DNA from 4 places in the Pseudarthrobacter sp. LMD1-1-1.1 genome. Region 2 is predicted to be linked to each of the others. Evidence: riboswitches for the same ligand, from Rfam matches in the RefSeq annotation. Region 2 holds a riboswitch; each other region holds the start of a gene.
What was found. Region 2 has a riboswitch for thiamine pyrophosphate ahead of thiC (phosphomethylpyrimidine synthase ThiC). Riboswitches for the same ligand answer to the same signal wherever they lie in the genome.
Positions count from the first base shown of each region.

Region 1 (5,364 bases), 370 kb from region 2:
CACGGGCTGACCGTCCGGCCTCCGCCGCACCCCAAACTCCCTCCCGCCCCGCAGGCCAGCGGTCCGCCCGCCTGCCCCGGGATGAGCGCCGGGCACAGCTCCTTGCCGCGGCCCAGGAGGTGTTCGTAGCCAACGGCTACCACGGTGCGGCAATGGATGAGATTGCAGAAACTGCCCATGTGAGCAAACCGGTGCTGTACCAGCATTTTCCTTCCAAGCGCGAGCTCTACCTCGCCCTGCTGGAAAGCCATCTGGCCTCGCTGACCGAACTGATGCTGGGCGCCCTGAACTCCACCACTGACAACGATGAACGCGTCCAGGCTGTCATGCGCGCCTACTTCCACTTCATCGCCAATGACGACCAGGCCCACCGCCTGGTGTTCGAGTCCGACCTGATTAATGATCCCGATGTGAGCTCGCGGCTGGAAACGTTCAACAGGACCTTCGCCGACGCCATTGCCCGGGTCATTGCGGAGGACACCAAGCTCCCCCACCTGGAAGCGGAACTGCTGGGCCGCGGCCTGGCCGGAATGGCGCAGGTCAGCGCCCGGTACTGGCTGGAAACGGACGGCAACCTGGACCTCGATGTGGCCAGCGACCTCATCTACCGTTTAGCTTGGCGCGGAATCTCTCGCTTCCCCAAAGAGTCCTAGACTACAAATAAGACAACACCTCGTAGAGAAACACGAGTACTTTCACAGGCTGGGAGGCCCCCTTGGAAATTAAGATCGGCGTTCAGAACGTTGGCCGCGAAATCGTGCTGGAATCAACCCAGGATGCGGAGACGGTGGCCAAGGTTGTTGGCGAAGCCATTAATGAGGGCAGCGAACTGCGCCTGAAGGATGACAAAGGACGCCTGATCATTGTTCCGGGCAACGCACTGGCTTACGTGGAAATCGGTGCCGAGGAGGTCCGGCGCGTAGGTTTCGGCCAGTTCTAGTCCGGCCCGTTTCACCCTCTGCCCGTCCCCGGCCACCGCAGTTTTCCAAGGAGATCCATGCTTTCGCTGACCATCGTGGTGCTGGCAACCGTCGCCGCCGGCTTCGTCGTCTGGGCCAATGACAAGCGGCATGCCAAATACGGTGCGGCAGTTCCGGCCGGTGTTGCCGCGGGTGTTGCGGCGCTGGCCTGGATCATCCTGATGACTGCGGGCTTCGGCTACTTGCCGGGGACCACGTGGCTTCCGTGGGTCCTGCCCATGGTCCTGGGAGTAGCTGCGGCCATCGCCGCCGTCATCTACCTGGGCCGTACCCGCGCCCGCCGCGACACGGAACGCCTGACTGTTATTCTGCGGCGCTGACCGCCGGCAGGGCAGTACATACGCGTGTGGCCACCACCCATCCGGGCGGTGGCCACACCTGTTTCACGGGGGTCAGAGGAACTCCGCCCGGCCCTCCATCGCGGAGGAGGCAAGGGCGTGCTCCCGGCGCGGGATGCGCCCGGCGGCCCTGGCCATCCTGCCGGCGATCACTGCGTGCTTGAATGCCTCGCCCATGAGCGCGGGGTTCTGGGCACGCGTCACTGCCGTGGCCAGCAGGACGGCGTCGCAGCCCAGCTCCATGGCCAGCGCGGCGTCTGACGCCGTGCCGATGCCTGCATCCAAGACCACCGGCACCGACGCGCGGGAAACGATCAGCTCGATGTTGTGCGGGTTCAGGATCCCCAGTCCGGTGCCGATCGGGGCGCCCAGCGGCATGACGGCGGTGGCGCCGAGGTTCTCCAGCCGCAACGCAAGCACGGGGTCGTCATTCGTGTAGGCGAAGACCTTGAACCCGCGGTTGACCAGCTGCTCCGTGGCGTCCACGAGTTCCACGGCGTCCGGCAGGAGGGTCTGCTCGTCGGCGATGACCTCCAGTTTCACCCAGTCGGTCTCCAGGGCCTCCCGCGCCAGTTCGGCGGTCAGGACCGCATCCCTGGCCGTGAAGCAGCCGGCCGTGTTGGGCAGCACGCGGATCCCATGGTCCACCAGCAGCTGGAACAGCGAACCGGTTTCAGCCGTGGAGTACCGGCGCATGGCCACCGTGGTCAGGGCGGTGCCGGAGGCCAGCAGCGCTGCGCCCAGGCCGTCCAGGCTGGGTGCCCCGCCCGTGCCCATGATGAGCCGGGATCCGAGGGCGACGCCGTCAATCACCAGGGCGTCGGCGGCGCCCGGGTTTCCGGCGGGGTTGATGGTGCTGGTTTCGGTCATGGCGTCAGCCTCCCTGTACTGCAGTGACAAGTTCAATATCGTCGCCCTCGGCGAGCGCGGTGGCGAACCATTGGCTCCGCGGCACCACCTGGGCATTATGTGCGACGGCGACGCCCAGTTTCCCGCCGTCCGTCGCCTGTCCGTTGGGTGCCAGCGGGCGTCCGGTGACTTGGCTGACGAGCGTGGTGATGGAGGCGCCGTCGGCCACCTCGTGCGTGTTTCCGTTCAGGGTGATGTTCACGCTGTCTCCTTGATGTGGGGTGTGGTGGCGGCTGCCGCCGGCCGGGAGAACCGCTCCGGGCTGAAGGGCGACCAGCGGGAATCTGATGTCCCGTCCAGCAGTGCCGTGCAGATGGCGGCTGCGGCGGGGGTGAGCAGGACGCCGTGCCGGAAGAACCCGGTGGCGATGATGAGTCCCGGGACATGCCCGGCGGCAGGGTTTCCGGACCCCGGATCCACCGGCACGCGGCCCAGCAGGGGCGCGTTGTCAGGGGTACCGGGGCGGGCCCGGGCGGTGCACTCGAGCAGTTCCAGTTCAGCGACGGCGGGCACCAGCGCCTGCGCGTCCCGCAGCATCTGGTAGACGCCTCCGGCGCTCACGGCATCGGAGAGCGCGTCCTCGCGCTGGGTTGCCCCGATCACCACAGTCCCGTCCTGCCGGGGGACGATGTAGACGGGGACTCCGTGCACCAGCCCTCGAACCGTGGAGGTCACCAGGGGCTGGAGGTGCTGCGGAACGGCGAGACGGAGTATGTCCCCGTGGACTGGGCGCAGTGGCAGGTCGAGGCCGTCGGGCAGGCCGCCAAGGTCCCCTGCCTGCAGGCCGTTGGCCACGATGGTTTCCGTTGCCAGGACGGTGCCGCCGCCAGCCAGTGAGGTGCCGACGACGCTTCCGCCCTCCCACAGCAGGCCGGCGGCCCGGTCCGGCACGGCATACCCATCCACCGCGCCCGCGGCGGCCAGCTCCGGGGACTTCAGTGCAGCGCCCGCGAGTGCCAGCCGCATGGCCGCCACCAAACGCCGGGGATCCACCTGGTGGTCCGCGGGTGTGTCCAGGGCGCAGGCGATGGCGGGGCTGAGCAGCGGCTCGCGTTTGCGGGCTTCGCGCACGGTCAGTGGCTCCACCCCCAGTCCGTTGGCCTGTTGTACCGCGCGGAGGTCCATCAGCGCGCGGCGGTCAGCGGCGTCGGCACCCACGGCGAGTGTCGGCGTCGTCAGGTATCCGCAATCCGCCCCCGTCGCACCGGCGATCCCGGCAGCGAACCCTGGCCAGCGGGACGACGCCTCAAGCATCAGTTCCAGGAGGTCCTCCTCCTGGTAGTGCAGTTCGCTGACCGGGGCCAGCATGCCCGCGGCGGCCCAGCTGGCACCGTTTCCGGGTGAGTCATCGATCAGGGCAACGGAGCGTCCGGAACGCTGCGCCTCCCAGGCGATGCCGTGGCCCACCACTCCCCCGCCGATGACGGCGACGTCGGCACGGACGGTGGAGTTTGCGCTGGCGCCTGCGGGCCCGGGGAGATCGTCAACGGGGTTGCGCATGTGGTTCCTTCCCTACGCCGGCATTAACCGGATCAGGTCAAGCGGTCGGCTCTGACGCCCTCTCAGCCCGGCGCTTTGTGACAGCTGCCGCGGGCTCCCGCAGTACCAGCCCAGTTTAGAGGAACTAGGCTTGCAGGCATGAATGTGTCCGCCTCATCCCTGCCCGCCGGCCCCCACGCCCCAGCCTCCGCTGCCCTCCCCGCCGAAGTTGCCAACGCGGGCCACATTGACGCCCTCAAGGCAGCGCGCCTGTACCTCTGCACCGACGCACGGACCGCGCGCGGCGACTTCGCGGACTTCGTTGACGCCGCGTTTGCCGGCGGCGTGGACATCATCCAGCTGCGCGACAAGACCATCGAAGCCGCAGAGGAACTGGACCTCCTGGCAGTCCTGAAGGAAACAGCGGTACGCCATGGCCGGCTGTGGGCCGTCAACGACCGTGCGGACATCGCCGTGCTGTCCGGGGCGCCGGTGTTCCACATCGGCCAGAAGGACCTTCCGCTGCCGGCAGCGCGGACGCTGGTCAACGGCAACGCGGCCATTGGACTCTCCAGCCACACCACTGAGCAGGTGGACGCCGCGTTGGCCGCAACCGTTGGGCCGTCCGGGCTGGACTACTTCTGCGTGGGTCCGGTCTGGGCCACGCCCACCAAACCCGGCAGGGCCGCCGTCGGCCCCGAACTGGTGACATATGCCGCCGAAGCCTCCCCGCAGGCCGGAGATCCCGTGCCATGGTTTGCCATCGGCGGCATCGACCACGGAAACGTCCGCGACGTTGTGGAGGCCGGTGCCGGCAGGATCGTGGTGGTCCGCGCCATCACCGAAGCACCCGACCCCGCGGCCGCCGCCGCCTCCCTTCTCGACGCGCTGGACGGCACCGGCTCCTGAGCCTGCTTAATTCCGGGACTTGGGGATACGCTGATTTTTGTGTCACATCATCGGTTGGCCCCCAACGTCCATGACCACAAGAACGCCCTGGAAGAGGCGCTGGGCCTGCTGCGGACGGAACTTGAACTGCCAGGACCGTACCCCGCCGAAGCAGTGGAAGACGCCCGCGCCGCCATCGCCGCGCTGAAACTGCCGTCCTACGACCTGACCGCCGTCGGATTCGTGACCATCGATCCGGCGTCCTCCACGGACCTGGACCAGGCAGTGTTCATCGAACCGGACGGAAACGGCTACCGGGTCATGTACGCCATCGCCGACGTTCCGGCGTTTGTTGCTCCGGGCGGCCCGCTGGACGCCGAGACGCGGCGCCGCGGACAGACGTTCTACGCCCCGGACGGACGGATCCCGCTGCACCCCGAGGTGATCAGCGAGGGCGCCGGAAGCCTGCTGCCCGGCCAGGAGTGTTCGGCTTTCGTCTGGGACTTCACGCTCGACGGCGACGCGACAGTGCTGTCCGTCGGCGTCCGGAGGGCGCGGGTCATCAGCCGTGACAAGCTCAGCTACAAAGGCGCCCAGGCCGATCTCGACGCCGGGACTGCCTCCCCCGTACTGGGCCTGCTCCGCGAGGTGGGACTGAAGCGGGTGGCGCTGGAACGGGCACGCGGGGGCGCCAGCCTGAACATGCCTGAGCAGGAGATCGTCCAGTTGCCCGACGGCGGCTACCGGATCGACGCTGTTCCGCAGCTTCC
Region 1 covers NZ_JBEGHP010000001.1:749,223-754,586, reverse strand. The annotation lists gene MRBLMD1_RS03690 (TetR/AcrR family transcriptional regulator) at 1-653, shown strand, start outside; gene MRBLMD1_RS03685 (DUF3107 domain-containing protein) at 716-940, shown strand; gene MRBLMD1_RS03680 (hypothetical protein) at 998-1,300, shown strand; gene MRBLMD1_RS03675 (thiazole synthase) at 1,373-2,188, opposite strand; gene thiS (sulfur carrier protein ThiS) at 2,193-2,429, opposite strand; gene thiO (glycine oxidase ThiO) at 2,426-3,727, opposite strand; TPP riboswitch at 3,720-3,838, opposite strand; gene thiE (thiamine phosphate synthase) at 3,866-4,615, shown strand; gene MRBLMD1_RS03655 (RNB domain-containing ribonuclease) at 4,655-5,364, shown strand, end outside.
Region 1: another riboswitch for thiamine pyrophosphate. It lies ahead of thiO (glycine oxidase ThiO); the one in region 2 lies ahead of thiC (phosphomethylpyrimidine synthase ThiC).

Region 2 (5,364 bases):
GCAGGCCGAAAAGGCCTGGGACAAAGACGAAGCTGCCCGCATGGCGAAGAAGTTCGCCGACCAGGAAGACTTCACCCTCGAAGACTTCCTGGCCCAGATGCAGCAGATCCGCAACATGGGCTCTATGAAGAAGATGCTCATGATGATGCCGGGCGCGCAGAACATCCGGCAGCAGCTCGAACAGTTCGACGAGCGGGAGATTGACCGCGTCGAGGCGATCGTCCGGTCCATGACCCCCCACGAGCGGCTGGCCCCCAAGATCATCAACGGCTCACGGCGCGCCCGCATCGCCCGTGGTTCCGGTGTCCACGTCTCCGAGGTCAATGGCCTGCTGGAGCGCTTCGCCCAGGCCCAGAAGATGATGAAGAAGATGGCACAGGGCGGCATGCCGGGAATGCCCGGGATGCCCGGCCTGCCCGGAGCCGGCGGCGGTGCGCGCAAGAATGCCAAGAACGCGCCGAAAAAGAAGCCGAAGTCGGGAAACCCGGCCAAGGCTGCGCAGGAGCGCAAGGAGGCCGAGGCCCGCCGGGCCAACGCTGCCAAGGCACTGCCCACCGGCGCGGCCTTCGGCCAGCAGGGCGGCGATTTCGACCCGTCCCAGCTGAACCTTCCCAAGGGCTTCGACAAGTTCATGGGCAAGTAGCAACCAACTGAGTAGCGCCAGGTGTCGTTTTGACCGGTCAAAACGACACCTCGCGCTACTTACTTGGGATGCCGGCACCGTGGAATAGGGTTGGGATATGTTCAAGCAGAGGGTAGTGTTCGTGCACGGCGCCGGTACCTTTGGCGCCGCCGCATGGCCCCGCCAGCACGGCATGGGACTTGCCTATGATGCCCTGTTCCTCCGCAGGCACGGCTACGATTCCGCCGCGGAGCCGCTGGAATCCTCCTTCGCGGAAGACACCGCGATCATCCTAAGGTCGCTTGCCGACGATGGCCGCGGGGCCGCCGGCGGACATGTGGTGGCGCACTCCCAGGGGGCGATCCCCGCCATGATGGCCGCGGTGGAACGTCCCGACCTGGTCTTTTCCCTGACCCTGGTGGAACCGGCCTGCTTGTCGCTGACGGCGGAACTGCCGGCCACGGCCGCGCATATCAGCCTGATGCAGCCGCTTTTCGACGTCCGCCACCAGCTCAGTGACGACGACTTCCAGCGCGAATTCGTCCGCCGCGTCTACGCCACCGACCTCCAGCAGCCGGCCACCATCGAGGAAAAACGCTCCGCCCGCAGGCTGCGCCTTCAGGCGCCGTCCTGGGATGCGCCGCTGCATATTGTTCCCGGTGTCCCCACGCTGGTCCTGTCCGGTGGCTGGGAGCCGCTTTATGAGGAAATTGCCGGGTACCTCAAGGAGACCGGTGCCCTGCACCGCGTTGCCGCGGGAGGGCACCGGCCCCAGGACTCCCTGGACGGGGACCGGGCCATCCGCCAGTTCATCAGCGGGGTCAGCCGAAGCCAGCCCGCCCGGGCGTCCTAGCTGCCGGCAGCGACCGTCGGTTCCGGCAGGTACACCTTGCCGCCCTTGGCCAGGAACTCCTGGCTCTTCTCCCGCATGCCGGATGCCATGTCCGCCAGTGCCGCCTGCGAGTCTGCCGACCCGTATTCGTCACGGATGTCCTGGCTGATCCGCATGGAGCAGAACTTGGGGCCGCACATGGAACAGAAGTGCGCCGTCTTGGCCGGTTCAGCGGGAAGCGTCTCGTCGTGGAACGCCTCCGCGGTCACAGGATCCAGGGACAGGGCGAACTGGTCGCGCCAGCGGAATTCGAACCGTGCCTTGGACAGGGCGTCGTCCCGTTCGTGCGCCCCCGGGTGGCCCTTGGCCAGGTCCGCCGCGTGCGCCGCGATCTTGTAGGTGATGACACCCGTCTTGACGTCGTCCTTGTTGGGCAGGCCCAGGTGTTCCTTCGGCGTGACGTAGCAGAGCATGGCGGTCCCGTACCGGGCAATCTCGGTGGCGCCGATTGCCGACGTGATGTGGTCGTAGCCGGGAGCGATGTCGGTGACCAGCGGGCCCAAGGTATAGAAGGGCGCACCCTTGCACAGCTCCTGCTGCCGTTCCACGTTCTCACGGACCAGGTGGAAGGGAACGTGGCCGGGCCCCTCCACCATCACCTGGACGTCGTATTCCCAGGCCCGCTGCGTCAGCTCGGCGAGCGTGTCCAGCTCCGCGAACTGCGCGGCGTCGTTGGCGTCCGCCGTGGAACCAGGGCGGAGGCCGTCACCCAGGGAGAAGGCGACGTCGTATTTGGCGAAGATTTCACACAGCTCGTCGAAGTGCGTGTACAGGAAGTTCTCCTGGTGGTGGGCCAGGCACCAGCCGGCCATGATGGAGCCGCCGCGCGACACGATGCCGGTCACCCGGTTGGCCGTGAGCGGGACATAGCGGAGCAGCACGCCGGCGTGGATGGTCATGTAGTCCACACCCTGCTCGCACTGTTCGATCACGGTGTCGCGGAAGATCTCCCATGTGAGTGCGTTGGCCTCGCCGTTGACCTTTTCCAGCGCCTGGTAGATCGGCACCGTCCCGATCGGCACGGGGGAGTTGCGGATGATCCACTCCCGCGTGGTGTGGATGTCGTCGCCGGTGGAGAGGTCCATGACGGTGTCGGCACCCCACTGAGTGGCCCACTGCAGCTTGTCCACCTCCTCCGCGATGGAGCTCGTCACCGCGGAGTTGCCAATGTTCGCGTTGATTTTCACCAGGAAAGCCTTGCCAATGATCATCGGCTCGGATTCCGGATGGTTGATGTTGTTCGGGATGATGGCCCTGCCGGCGGCAACCTCGCTGCGGACCAGTTCAACGTCGCAGTTTTCGCGCAGCGCCACGAAGCGCATTTCCTGCGTGACGATTCCCTGCCGGGCATAGTGCATCTGCGTCACCGTCCGGCCGTCGACGGCGCGGCGTGGCACCGGCTGTGCGCCCTTCCACTCCGCGGAGGCAGCGCCGCGGCGCACGGCCGAGCGGCCGTCGTCGAGCAGGTTGCGCTCCCGGCCGCCGTAGGGCTCGGTGTCCCCGCGCGCGGCGATCCACTCTGCGCGGAAGGGCTGCAGCCCGCGGACGGGGTCGCTGCCGGGTCCGGCAGTCCGGTAGGTCCGGAAGGGTGCGTTCGGCTGGCCGTTGGGTGACGGCTCAAGGGAAATTTCCGTCACCGGTACCCGGATCCCGGACGCCTCGTCCGCAAGGTAGGCGAGGGAATGGGACTTCAGTGACTGGGTTACCTGCGGAACTGATGTGTCGCCGGGCTCCCCGGCGGACGGCAGCAGGGCAGGGTTCAACTGGGTGTTTTGCGTACTCAAGGGAATACTCACTTCCTTCGCCGGCATTACCCGGACAGGTTCAACGGTCGCAGGCTGCGTCAGCCCGATCTCAGCCCCTGCAAGGGCACCCGTGTGGTCAGGAACGAAGCTACCACAGGCCCCTGACCCAGGCTTGTCATAATTGCGGTGCTAGCCTGACCGGGCATCGAAAGGAGCCCCATGGCAGACATCATCCACTTCCGTGGACCCGTCCTGACCGCGCCGGACCGGGTGCGGCATGGACTGTGGTCGGTGGACGGAAGGCTCACGTTCAACAAGCCGGACACTCCTCCCGGCCGGGTACTCGACGGATGGGTCCTGCCGGGCTTCGTGGACGCCCACTGCCACATCGGCCTGGGCCCCGCAGGCCCCGTGGAGCCCGCAGCCGCCAGGGACCAGGCGCAGGCGGACCTCAACGCCGGAACCCTCTTGGTCCGGGATGCCGGCTCGCCGGCGGATACCCGCTGGATGCAGGGTGGCAGGGACTTCCCGGTGTTGATCCGTGCCGGGCGCCATATCGCCCGGACGCGCCGTTACCTGCGGGGCTTCGCTGAGGAAGTTGAACCGGACGGCCTCGTGGAGGCCGTCCGCAAGCAGGCGCGCGACGGCGACGGCTGGGTCAAGCTGGTGGGTGACTGGATTGACCGCAGCGCCGGTGACCTGGCGCCGTCGTTTCCCGCCGCCGTCGTCCGCGATGCCGTCCAGGCGGCGCACGACGAAGGCGCCAGGGTGACGGCGCACTGCTTCGCCGAAGACACCCTGGACCAGGTGCTGGACGCCGGCATCGACTGCGTCGAGCACGCCACCGGGCTCCTGTCCCGCCACCTGCCCCGGTTCGTGGAGCAGGGCGTACCGATCGTGCCCACGCTCATCAATATCGCCACCTTCCCCGACATTGCCGCCCAGGCGGACGCGAAATTCCCGCGCTATGCAGCCCACATGCGCGCCTTATGGGAACGCAGGCTCGAGCGGGTGGCGGAAGCCCACGCAGCGGGTGTGCGCATCTTTGCCGGCACCGATGCCGGCAGCGTGATCCGGCACGGCGGGATCACCGACGAAATCCTCGCCCTGCACGCCGCCGGCCTCCCCATGGACGCGGCCCTCGACTCCGCCTGCTGGGCAGCACGCAGCTGGCTGGGAGCGGATGGAGTGGAAGAGGGGGCCCGCGCCGACGTCGTCGTATGCCGGGAAGATCCGCGGGCTGTACCGGAGGCCATTACGGCGCTGGAGCACGTGGTGCTGGGCGGGCGGATCATTCGCTGACAAACGGTTCACGGGGACTTGGAATAAATTGAAGCTTCAAGTAATTTTAATAGGTGACAGGCCGCCAATGGGACGGCCGCCAATGCAAGGAGCCTTCAATGACCGCATCAGCCAGCAGCCAGGATCTTCTTCCTGCCGACCTCGCCATGGGCACCGTGATGCTCAAAGTGGGCGACATGAAGGTCATGACCGACTACTACCAGCGTGCGCTGGGCCTTGAGGTGGTGGCGGAGCAGGACGGCGGGCTCTACCTTGGCCGCCTGGGCCGGCCGTTGGTCCACCTTGCGCCGGCTCCCGGACTGCACCTTCCCGGCAGGGGAGAGGCGGGCCTGTTCCACACCGCGCTGCTCTTCGAGGACCAGGCCTCCCTGGCCGCGACCGTCGCCACTGCTGCCCAGTACGAGCCGCGGGCCTTCACGGGCAGTGCCGACCACCTGGTCAGCGAAGCCTTCTACTTCACCGACCCCGAGGGCAACGGCATCGAGCTGTACTGGGACCGCCCCCGCAGCAACTGGTCCTGGAACGGGACCGACGTGGTCATGGACAGCCTGGCGCTTCCGCCGCAGCGCTACCTTGAGCAGTACCTCACCGAGGAGTCCCTGGAAGGCCAGCGGCAGACGGCGGCCGGCGTAGGCCACGTCCACCTCCAGGTTGGCGATGTGCAGACCGCCCGCGACTTCTATGTGGGAACGCTCGGTTTCGAAAAGACCGCGGGTTGGCACGGGCAGGCACTGTTCGTCTCCGCAGGCCGCTACCACCACCACATGGCCATGAACGTCTGGAACAGCCGCGGCGCAGGTCCG
Region 2 covers NZ_JBEGHP010000001.1:1,119,268-1,124,631, forward strand. The annotation lists gene ffh (signal recognition particle protein) at 1-643, shown strand, start outside; gene MRBLMD1_RS05310 (alpha/beta hydrolase) at 741-1,475, shown strand; gene thiC (phosphomethylpyrimidine synthase ThiC) at 1,472-3,298, opposite strand; TPP riboswitch at 3,294-3,401, opposite strand; gene MRBLMD1_RS05320 (amidohydrolase family protein) at 3,479-4,561, shown strand; gene MRBLMD1_RS05325 (VOC family protein) at 4,660-5,364, shown strand, end outside.

Region 3 (5,364 bases), on a different contig from region 2:
TCGCTGGTGGTGGAGGTGGACCGTTCCACGTCCACCCTCTACCTGCACGCCCTTAACATCACCTCAAAACAGGACGTGGAGGGCCTGCGGAACGAAGTCCGTTCCATTGAAGCCGGCCTGATCCGCATCATGGGCAGCCGCGAGGAACTCGAAGAAGTGCGAATGGAGGCCACCGCATGATGAACGTTGTCCTGGCCGTTACGGCCGTCATTTTCTCGCTGGCCGCGGCGGGTGCCATCCTTCGGATCGCCCGAGGCCCGTCGCTGCTGGACCGGGTCCTGGCCGCCGACGTCCTGCTCGCCATCCTGGGCGGGGCGCTGTGCATCGATATGGCAGTGAACCGGCACTTGAACAACCTGATGCTGGTGGTGGCCATCTCCATCATCGGGTTCATCGGGTCCGTGACGGTGGCCCGGTTCGTGGCGGACCGGAGGGTGAAGCCCAATGAATCCTGACTTTTCCGGGCCGGATGCCTGGATCGACGCTGTCTCGGCAGTGTTCATGGTGGTGGGCGCGCTCATGTCCCTGGGCGCGGCGATTGGCCTGCTGCGCTTCCCGGACCTGCTGAGCCGCATGCATGCCGCCACCAAGCCCCAGGTCCTGGGCCTGTTCCTGCTGCTGGCCGCCATTGGGCTGCAGATGCGGACCTGGTGGGTGTGGCCGGTCCTGGCTGTGGCATGGATCTTCCAGCTGCTCACGGTGCCCGTATCCGCCCACATGGTGGGCCGGGCCGGCTACCGCACCAAGCACCTGCACCGGGAGCTGCTCACAGCCGACGAGCTGGAAGCCGTGGTGCAAAAAGCCGCCGCCGAGACCGCCCTGGAGGACAGTTCCGACGACGGCCGGTAACGCTAAGCGAAGCTTTGGGCAGCTAGACGATGTCCTGCGTCTTGGCGAACCGGGTGATGGCGCGCTGGGTGCCGCGGTTGGCCAGGACCTGGATGATGGCACTGACAGACGCCGAGATCAGCGCGAAGGTCAAAGCAGACCGGAGGCTGGTGGGGACGTCCTCGTTCTTGCCGGTGGGGGCTTTCTGCCCCGTGGTCTTTTCCCAGATGGTGTTGACCAGCTTGGTGCCGGCCAGGCCTGCGCCTAGGCTCACGGCGGTCCCGAGCAGTTTGATGAGAAGGTTCATTGCTGGTACTCCTTGCGGGCGGAAAACGGACTGGTCCCAGCCTAGCCTCACACCCGGGCTGGTCCGGGCAGGGCGTGGCCGGCGGGCGGCTCTGTGGTCAGGCCGGGGGCTGGCCGCCCTTGGGTTCGGTGCGGAACTTGATCATCTTGTGGGTGCCGTCGCAATAGGGCTTGATGGCGGACGCCCCGCACCGGCACAGGGCGACGGTCCTCCGCTCCCTGGGCACGGCGTCGCCGGAAGGGGTAACGATCTCGAAGTCACCCCTGACAATGAGGGGACCATCGGGGCACACCACGATCGAGCCGGGGGCGGGTTCCTGCTCCACGTCCGGCCGTGTTCCATGCTGTTCGAAGTTCATGCCTGCACCACATTCATTGTTGTTTCCGGTTTCCTCGGCGCCCAGCCGCTGCGGCTTCGCAGAATCGTCGTAGGCCTGCCGCGAGCTTGTCACGCTGCCGCCGGCACGGCCGCCCGGAGCGATGTTTCCCCGGCTTCCCAGGAGGACAGGAGGTGGGCGGAGACGCGGCCGTCGATCGCCATGACGGCGGTGGCGCCGAACAGGACGTCCGCAAGGAGCTTTGGCTCTGCTTCAACCAGGCCGCCGGCGAGGTCCCGCCCGGCAATCTGTTCATGCACGGCGTCCGCCTCCACATGCTCATCGAAGTAGTGGGTGACGTCCGCGGCGAAACCGTGCCGGCGGAATCCGTTGCCGTAGAAGCGGTTGGGCTGGGATGAGGTCATTTCGTAGATGGCCAGGTGGCCGGTGATGGCCCCGCGGAGCCGCCGGTTCAGGCCGCACAGCGACATGAGGTTCACGGATGCGAGGGAGACGGCCGGGATGGTGTCGACGTAGGCGCCGTACCTGTCATCCAGGCCCAGCCCGCGCATGGTCCGGGCAAACAGCGCGCTGTGCATCCGTTCCGGCCTGCCGCCGCCGTATTCGTCGGCCTGGATTTCCACGAGGGCAGCCTTGGCCCGGCCGGTGAGCCGCGGAATGGCCCAGGTGTGTGGATCGGCTTCCTTCAACTGGTACACGGACTTGTGGATCAGGAACTCTTTGAGCTGCTCCAGGCTTGCCTTCCGTGCGACAAAGCGGGAAACGCTGGGACCGGTGTCCATAGAGGCGAGGCCAAAAAGGACGTCGGCAACGGCATCGCTGGTCATGGCAATCCCGGCGGCCAGGTCGGCGTCACCGGCGGCCTGGCGTGCGGCGGCACGAAGGGCGGCTTCGAAGGGTTCCTCGATCAGGCGCCGGACCCTGATCAGGGCCGGTTCCCACTCCCAGGCGTCGCTGACCCCGTCCAGGCCCGAATAATGCAGTTCGTAGAGGCAAAAGAGGGACAGCTGGATGTCTTCGTCGGCGATGATGTCACCGGTTCCGGCCACCTGCCCCGCTACCAGCCGGTACAGCCCGTCCAGCTCGGGCGTGGCTGCATCAGGGGCCTTGGACAGGGCCGCAAAGAGGGCGCTGCTGATGGGGCCTCTGGTGTCCGGGATTCTCATGGTGCTCCTTGATTGCCGCGCCGGTTCCGGGAAGGGGCGCCGATGGTGCCCCCATTCCCTTTGGTGTCGTACCCCGGGGACAACATAGTAAGCATGATTACTAATGAAAGCTAAGCAGCCTGCTGCCGCCTGGCATGTACGGGTGCTTGTCCCGCTGCGCCTGGTCAGCCAGGGCTGGTTGGCCGGCGCTACTCGTCCAGCGCCGACCCCAGGATGTCGCGCAGTGCCTCAACCACCAGTTCGTGGTCCTGCAGCTGCGGCAGTCCGGACACCGCCACGGAAGCCACCACCCCAACGCCCGTGACGTGGATCGGAAACGCGCCCCCGTGTGCCGCGTAGCGGGACTGGTCGAACCAGGCGTTGTCCTCGATCCGGCCGCCGCCCAGCCGGCCACGCAGTCCCACCAGGAGGGAGGGCGCCTCGTACCGGAGGGCAGTGCGCTGCTTGGCCCGGATCCAGTGGCCGTTGTCAGGCGTGGCGCCCGGAAGCGCGACATGGAACAGCACCTGCTCACCCTTGGCGATGTCGATGGCGATGGGCAACGACCGCTCCTTGCCCAGTTCAACGAGGAGCAGGCCAAGGTTCAACGCATCGTCCAGCGAGAAGCCGGGAAACTGGAGCTCCCGGACCTCCGCCTCAATCCGGGCAATCTGAGCCTCCAGTGAGCCCTCCGGCTGGGCGTCGCCAGAATCAGGATCGAACCCGGTCACATCCGGTGGATTGGCGGTCATGGCCCTCAATCTACTCCTGCCAGGTGTAAACTTGACCACGCCCAACTGGGCGAAATAAACAGCGTTACCCAACCACAAAGCAACACTAAAAACGACAGGGGAGCGCCGCCGTCGGGCATCCTGGCACAGGCCGGGCACCGCAGGTGGGCGCTGAGAGTGCGGACAGCCGCAGACCCTCGAACCTGATCCGGTTAGTACCGGCGCAAGGGAGTCGAGTTCTCAAAGTGTCGCGGATGCACGGCCACAGGCCGGCAGCCGGGTCCACTTTCCCCTCCTGTTTCCCAGGAGGATCACATGAGTACTGCAGCAATCAAGAAGACCACCAGTAAGTCCTGGCGCGTCGTGGACATCGTCGTCGCCGCCCTGGTGGCCATCGCGGGCGGCGTCATCTTCTGGGCATGGGATCAGGGGGCCGCCGCACTGTCCGCCCCCATGAACGCCGCCTACCCGCCCCTGACCGGACTGCTGGCGGGCGGCTGGATGATTCCCGGGGTGCTGGGCATGCTCATCATCCGCAAGCCCGGAGCCGCCCTGTTCTGCGAGACCGTAGCCGCCACCGGCGAACTGCTGATGGGTTCCCAGTACGGCGCCTCGGTCCTGTTCTCGGGTTTCATCCAGGGCCTGGGCGCGGAAATCATTTTCGCGATCTTCGTCTACCGCAAGTTCAACCTGCCTGTATCGCTGCTGGCCGGCGCCGCGGCAGGGTTCTTCTGCGGCCTGAATGACTCGTTTGCCCCGTGGGGCTGGAACATTGCCTACTCCGGCGCGGACAAGCTCGCCTACATCGTGCTGACCACCCTTTCCGGGGCCATCCTTGCGGGCGCTTTGTCCTGGCTTGCCACCCGCGGCCTGGCCCGCACCGGCGTGCTGAGCTCCTTCGCGTCCCGCAAGGCTGCCACGGAGCCCGTCTTCTCCTGATGGCACCCTCCCAGGACGCCTCCGGCACGGTCCGGCCTGCCGCCATCGCCGCCCGCGGCTGGGGATGGCGGCACGCCGGAAGGGCCAAGCCCGCCGTCCACGGCCTTGACCTGGACATCGCCCCCGGGGAGCGGGTGCTCCTGCTGGGGCCTTCCGGCGCCGGGAAGTCCACGCTGCTGCACGCCCTGGCCGGCGTCCTGGGAGACATCAACGACGACGGCGAGGCAGGCGACGCCGACGAGTCCGGTTCGCTGCTGGTGGACGGAGCCCCGCCACGGGCACGGCGCGGCCGCGCCGGTCTCATGCAGCAGGACCCGGAGACCCAGGTGGTCCTGTCGCGGGTGGGGGACGACGTCGCCTTCGGCGCCGAAAACCTTGCGGTGCCCCGCGACGCCATCTGGCCGCGCGTTCACGAGGCCCTTGCCGACGTCGGGCTCGCCCACCTCCCGCTGGACCACCCGACGTCGGCCCTCTCCGGCGGCCAAAAGCAGCGCCTGGCGCTGGCGGGCATCCTGGCAATGCGTCCCGGACTGATCCTGCTGGACGAGCCCACCGCCAACCTGGACCCGGACGGCGTGCTGGAGGTCCGCGACGCCGTGGCCCGCTCCCTGGACAAAACCGGGGCGACGCTGGTGGTGGTGGAGCACCGGGTGTCCGTCTGGAAGGACCTCGTGGACCGGATCGTGGTCCTGCAGCCCGGCTCCGCCGCGGATCCTGCAGTGCTCCTGGACGGGCCGCCGGACCGCGTCCTTACGGAGGCGCGGACCATGCTGGCCGCTGCCGGCGTGTGGGTGCCCGGGTATGTGCCGGCCACACGCGCCCGCGCCGCCGTCCCGGCTCCCGGTGCAGGCAGCCTCCTGCTGGCCGCAGAGCAGCTGGGCGTCTCCCGCGAACGCCCCCGCCGCAAAGGCTTCCGGAAGATCCCGCCGGTCCCGGTTCAGGAGGGCGTGGCCGCGCAGGTCCGTGCCGGGCAGGCCCTTGCCATCACCGGCGCCAACGGTGCCGGCAAGTCCACGTTCGCGCTGACCCTCGCAGGGCTGCTTGAGCCGGTGGCCGGAAAGGTGTCCGCCACGCTGG
Region 3 covers NZ_JBEGHP010000024.1:343,227-348,590, reverse strand. The annotation lists gene MRBLMD1_RS18065 (Na+/H+ antiporter subunit E) at 1-180, shown strand, start outside; gene MRBLMD1_RS18060 (monovalent cation/H+ antiporter complex subunit F) at 177-455, shown strand; gene mnhG (monovalent cation/H(+) antiporter subunit G) at 445-849, shown strand; gene MRBLMD1_RS18050 (DUF4235 domain-containing protein) at 872-1,135, opposite strand; gene MRBLMD1_RS18045 (CDGSH iron-sulfur domain-containing protein) at 1,233-1,586, opposite strand; gene MRBLMD1_RS18040 (iron-containing redox enzyme family protein) at 1,583-2,638, opposite strand; gene MRBLMD1_RS18035 (heme-degrading domain-containing protein) at 2,827-3,369, opposite strand; TPP riboswitch at 3,456-3,596, shown strand; gene MRBLMD1_RS18030 (ECF transporter S component) at 3,664-4,287, shown strand; gene MRBLMD1_RS18025 (ABC transporter ATP-binding protein) at 4,287-5,364, shown strand, end outside.
Region 3: another riboswitch for thiamine pyrophosphate. It lies ahead of MRBLMD1_RS18030 (ECF transporter S component); the one in region 2 lies ahead of thiC (phosphomethylpyrimidine synthase ThiC).

Region 4 (5,364 bases), on a different contig from region 2:
GCTGAAGAAGCCGGCACTGAAGAGGCCACCACAGCGGCCAAGGCTCCCGCCCGGCGCACCCGGTCCCGGAAGAAGGCGGACGCAGCAGAACCGCTGCCCGCTTTCGCCGCCGAAGCGGAACCGGCCGCCGCGGCCCCCAGTGGCACCCCCGCCACCGCGTCGGGTGCAGCTGATGAAAGCGCCGCTGCCGTTCCTGCCCCGGACACAACGGCAGACGCCGAAACCAAGCCGGTGCGCCGCCGTCGGGTAGCTACCCGCAAGGCTGCGTCGCCGGTTTCCGCCCCGGAAGCGGCCTCCGCAGCCGCCGCCGAAGTGGCGCCGGAACCGGCCGGGCCCGAAGCCGTGGTGCCCGAAGCCGCGGACCAGGCCGCCGCGCAGAACGTGGAGCAGGCGCAGGAGCCCGCCGCCCAGGAGCCCGCCGCCGCGCCCGCAGCTGCCGCCGCACCGGAGGCCGCCCGGCAGGAGCAGGCGCCTGACGCCGCCGGAACGAAGGACGGCGGCGCCGCCGCCAGCCCGTTTGGCTCCCTCTTCCTGGAACCGGCGTCGCCGACGTCGGTGCTCTTCCAGGCACCGGACCTCAGCACCGTGGTCCGGCCCGCCGCGCCCGTCGCGGAGGAGCCTGAAGAGGAAGAGACCGAAGACATCGACGATTCCTCCAGCCGCCGCCGGCGCCGCAGCCGTGGCCGCAGGGGCCGCAGCCGCATCGGCGACAGGATGGAAGAGGACAACGAGGACGGCAGCGCTGAGGCTGACGCCGAGGACGAGGCTGACGAGGATACCGCCGGCCAGCTGGAGGACGGTGTAACCTCCCGCCGCCGGCGCCGCCGCCGCCGCGGGGACCAGGACCTTGAACTCACGGGCGGCGGGGATGACGACCCGCCCAACACTGTGACCAGGGTCCGTGCGCCGCGCGCCGTCAGTGAAGCACCCGTGAGCAACCGCGTGACCAGCGTTAAGGGCTCCACCCGCCTGGAGGCCAAGAAGCAGCGCCGCCGCGAATCCCGTGACACCGGCCGCCGCCGCACGGTCATTACCGAGGCCGAGTTCCTGGCGCGCCGGGAGTCCGTGGACCGGCAGATGATCGTCCGCCAGCGCGACGACAGAATCCAGATCGCCGTCCTCGAAGACGGTGTCCTGGCCGAACACTTCGTGTCCAAGACGCAGCAGGACTCGCTGATCGGCAACGTGTACCTGGGCAAGGTCCAGAACGTGCTGCCGTCCATGGAAGCCGCATTCGTGGACATCGGGCGTGGCCGCAACGCCGTCCTGTACGCGGGCGAGGTCAACTGGGAGGCCGTCAACCTGGAGGGCAAGCAGCGGCGCATCGAAAACGCGCTGAAGTCCGGTGACACCGTCCTGGTCCAGGTGACCAAGGACCCGGTGGGCCACAAGGGTGCCCGCCTCACCAGCCAGATCTCCCTGCCCGGCCGCTACCTGGTGTACGTACCCGGCGGTTCCATGACCGGCATCTCCCGCAAGCTGCCCGACGTCGAACGCAACCGGCTCAAGCGCATCCTCAAGGACCGCCTGCCGGAGCACGCCGGTGTGATTGTCCGTACCGCGGCCGAGGGCGCTTCCGAGGAAGAGCTGACGCACGACATCAACCGGCTTCGCGCCCAGTGGGAGGGCATCGAAAGCCAGTCCGCGTCCACCAAGATCCTGGCTCCCGAGCTGCTCTACGGCGAACCCGATCTGACCATCAAGGTGGTCCGCGACGTCTTCAACGAGGACTTCTCCAAGCTCATCGTTTCCGGTGAGGAAGCCTGGGACACCATCGAGGCCTACGTCACCTATGTGGCGCCGGACCTTGTGGGCCGCCTTGAGAAGTGGACCAAGGACCAGGACATCTTCGCCGCCTGGCGCATCGACGAGCAGATCCACAAGGCGCTTGAACGGAAGGTCTTCCTGCCCTCCGGCGGCTCCCTGGTGATCGACCGTACCGAGGCGATGACCGTGGTGGACGTCAACACGGGCAAGTTCACCGGCAGCGGCGGCAACCTTGAGGAGACCGTCACCAAGAACAACCTTGAGGCAGCCGAGGAAGTGGTGCGCCAGCTGAGGCTGCGCGATATCGGCGGCATCATCGTGATCGACTTCATCGACATGGTGCTCGAATCCAACCGCGACCTGGTCCTGCGCCGACTGGTGGAGTGCCTGGGCCGTGACCGGACCAAGCACCAGGTGGCCGAGGTCACCTCGCTTGGCCTGGTCCAGATGACCCGCAAGCGCATGGGCACCGGACTGCTGGAAGTCTTCGGCGAACAGTGCGAGGCCTGCGCCGGCCGTGGCGTTGTGACCCACGACGATCCCGTGGAGCACCGCCGCGCCAACATCGTTGCCGCCGAGCACCACGTCCAGCGCACCGACAACCGGCCCGAAGCCCGCGCGGAAGCCCGTCCGGAAGGGCAGCGGAACGACAATACCCAGCCCGGCGTGCGTACTGAACGCAAGCGGCGGCGCGGACGCGGCGGGCAGCAGCCCGAAGCGGCCCCGGCACCTGCCGTCCACGTGCACACGGTCCAGCCGGACCCGTCGGACGCCGAGCGGCACGCCAAGGCGGAGGCAACCAGGCTTGCCCTGGCGAACATTGCCGCTGCGGCCCACGCGGCCCACCTGCATGACGACGAGGTGGCGGCAGCCCGGCAGGTGCCTTCCGTGGAGCCTGCGCCGGCGCCCGTCGAGGAGAAGCACGACGCCGACGCCCCGGTACGTCCTGCAGCTGTCCTGACGTTCGGCGGCGAGGAAGTCCCGCTTCCGTTCGTGGAGCACGCTGAGGAACAGCATCCCCAGCCTGCCCTTACCCTGGACCGGCTCGCGGAAGCGTTCGCCCACCTCGGCCAGCCGGCGTCCCCTGTGGAGAACGCGCCTGCCAAGACCGCCGAAGCCGTGAAGGTGCCGGAAACTGTGGCGCCGGAACGGCAGCACGACGACGGGGGAGCGGAAGCGCGCTCCGCCGCAACGGAAGCTGCAGCCGGGAAGGACTACTCCGACCACACGCTGGAGCAGTCGCGGCAACGCAGGTCGCGGCGCCACCGTGCCGCCAGCCGTGCGCAGGGTGCCGCCAACGAGACCGCCGTCCAGCAGCACGAAAACGTCCAGGCGGCAGGCGCGGGCCATTCGCATGCAGCCAAGGCTCCTGAACCCGTGAAGCCCCAGCTGGCGCCGGCGGAACCGGGCAAGGCGCCTGAGGAGCCGATCATCCTCGGCGTGGGTGTGCCTGCCTCGGAGCTCTAGGTACAGGAGTTTCCGGTCAAACGGCCGGCCGCGCAGTAAGGAATCCCCGTCCTGCGGACGATTCCCCCGGGAAGTACCGGGGGAATCGTCCGTGTGGCGGGGATTTCTGCTGCCGGGAGGTTGTTTTTCCCTTGAACCGGGCGCTGTCATCCTTTTTCCTGATGCGGCCTACGGGCTAGGGTGGAAACCGACACGGGGTGCCGCGCAGAAGGCCGGCTGAGATCCAGACCCGTTGAACCTGTCCGGCTAGTACCGGCGAAGGGATGTCTCTTGTCTTCGACCCTTTCCGTGCCCCTGCCTGCTGCCTCCGGCGTTCCGACCGCGCTGCCCCTGGGCCGGGACGTCCCGCGGGTCCTCTCGATCGCGGGCTCCGACCCGTCCGGTGGCGCCGGCATCCAGGCCGACCTCAAAAGCATTGCTGCCCACGGCGGATATGGCATGGCTGCCATCACCGCCCTGACGGCACAGAATACCCGTGGCGTGCAGGCTGTCCACGTTCCTCCGGCCGCTTTCCTGGCCGAACAACTGGACGCGGTCAGCGACGATATTTCCATCGACGCGGTCAAGATCGGCATGCTGGGCGACGAGAGCGTCATCCGCACTGTCCGGCAATGGCTGGAGAAGGTCCGCCCCGCCGTCGTGGTCCTCGACCCGGTGATGGTGGCCACCAGTGGTGACCGGCTGCTGAAGGAATCCGCTGAGGCTGCCCTCCGCGAACTGCTGCCGCTGGCGCACCTCATCACTCCCAACCTCCCGGAGCTTGCCATGCTGGTGGGCGGGGAGCCTGCCGGGACCTGGACGGCGGCGCTGGACCAGGGGAGGCGCCTTGCCGATGCCACCGGGGCCACCGTGCTGGTCAAGGGTGGCCACCTCGCAGGTGCAGACTGCCCGGACGCGCTGGTCAACACGGCCGGCCTCATGTCGCAGGAAGTGGTGGAAGTGCACGGCAAACGAATTTCCACCCGCAACAGCCACGGCACCGGCTGCTCCCTGTCCTCCGCGATGGCCACCGTCCAGGCACGCCTTGGCGACTGGGAGGCTTCGCTCCTGACGGTCAAGCCATGGCTGGCCGGCGCCCTTGAGAACTCGGAGCAGCTCGAGGTGGGCCGGGGAAACGGCCCCGTGCACCATTTCCACCATGTGCGGCCGGCCCTCGCGGAAGGCGCCTTCGCTGCCCGGCTGTGGACGGAAGCGCAGCAGGACCTGACGGACATCTACGCCCTGGACTTCATCCGCGGCCTGGCCTCCGGAGACCTTGCCGAGAAGGACTTTGCCTACTACCTGGCGCAGGACGCCCTGTACCTGAACGGCTACTCCCGGGTCCTCGCCCGGGCGAGTGCCCTGGCCCCGTCCGAAGCGGAGCAGCTGTTCTGGGCGGGATCCTCGCAGCAGTGCCTGGAAGTGGAGTCGGAGCTGCACCGCTCATGGCTCAGCACCCGCCCTGCCCAGGGCGGACTTGGCCCCGTCACCAAGGCGTATGTTGACCACCTCACCGCAGCGTCGGCGTCGGGCAGTTACGCCGTCCTGGCCGCCGCAGTCCTGCCCTGTTTCTGGCTCTACGCCGAGGTCGGGGAAAAGCTGCACGCCCAGTTCCTTGCCTCGGGAGAGCCCGACGGCCACGCCTACGCGGCCTGGCTCCGGACCTACGCCGACGAGGGCTTCGCCGAAGCCACCCGGCGGGCCATCGCCATTGTGGACGCGGCGGGGCGGAAGGCCTCCGACCACGAACGGGCGGCGATGGTGACCGCGTTCAAGCAGTCCTGCCGCCTGGAAGTGGAATTCTTCGACGCGCCGAGGCTGCATTCCTGACCCCTTCGGGCAGCACCGCCGCTATTATGGAGGGGCATGGTTGCGGTGCAGCTTGTCGGGGTGTGGTTACTACCACAGCCGGGCCGCCGGAACCAGCCTCATTTGCGGCCGTAGATGGATTTAGCGTATTCTGGATCTTCGGTGCTTACGCCAACACTTGGGTTATGACCCCACGGCGTTGAGGCACAGCGAGAATCCTGGCTTTTCCGAGTCGGTTCCGCACGCAAATTTTGTAATAAACGTCGAGAGAAGTGAGTTCCCAAGTGGTGTACGCGATTGTCCGCGCAGGCGGCCGCCAAGAGAAGGTTTCCGTTGGAGACT
Region 4 covers NZ_JBEGHP010000025.1:105,841-111,204, forward strand. The annotation lists gene MRBLMD1_RS19195 (Rne/Rng family ribonuclease) at 1-3,234, shown strand, start outside; TPP riboswitch at 3,418-3,515, shown strand; gene thiD (bifunctional hydroxymethylpyrimidine kinase/phosphomethylpyrimidine kinase) at 3,523-5,043, shown strand; gene rplU (50S ribosomal protein L21) at 5,307-5,364, shown strand, end outside.
Region 4: another riboswitch for thiamine pyrophosphate. It lies ahead of thiD (bifunctional hydroxymethylpyrimidine kinase/phosphomethylpyrimidine kinase); the one in region 2 lies ahead of thiC (phosphomethylpyrimidine synthase ThiC).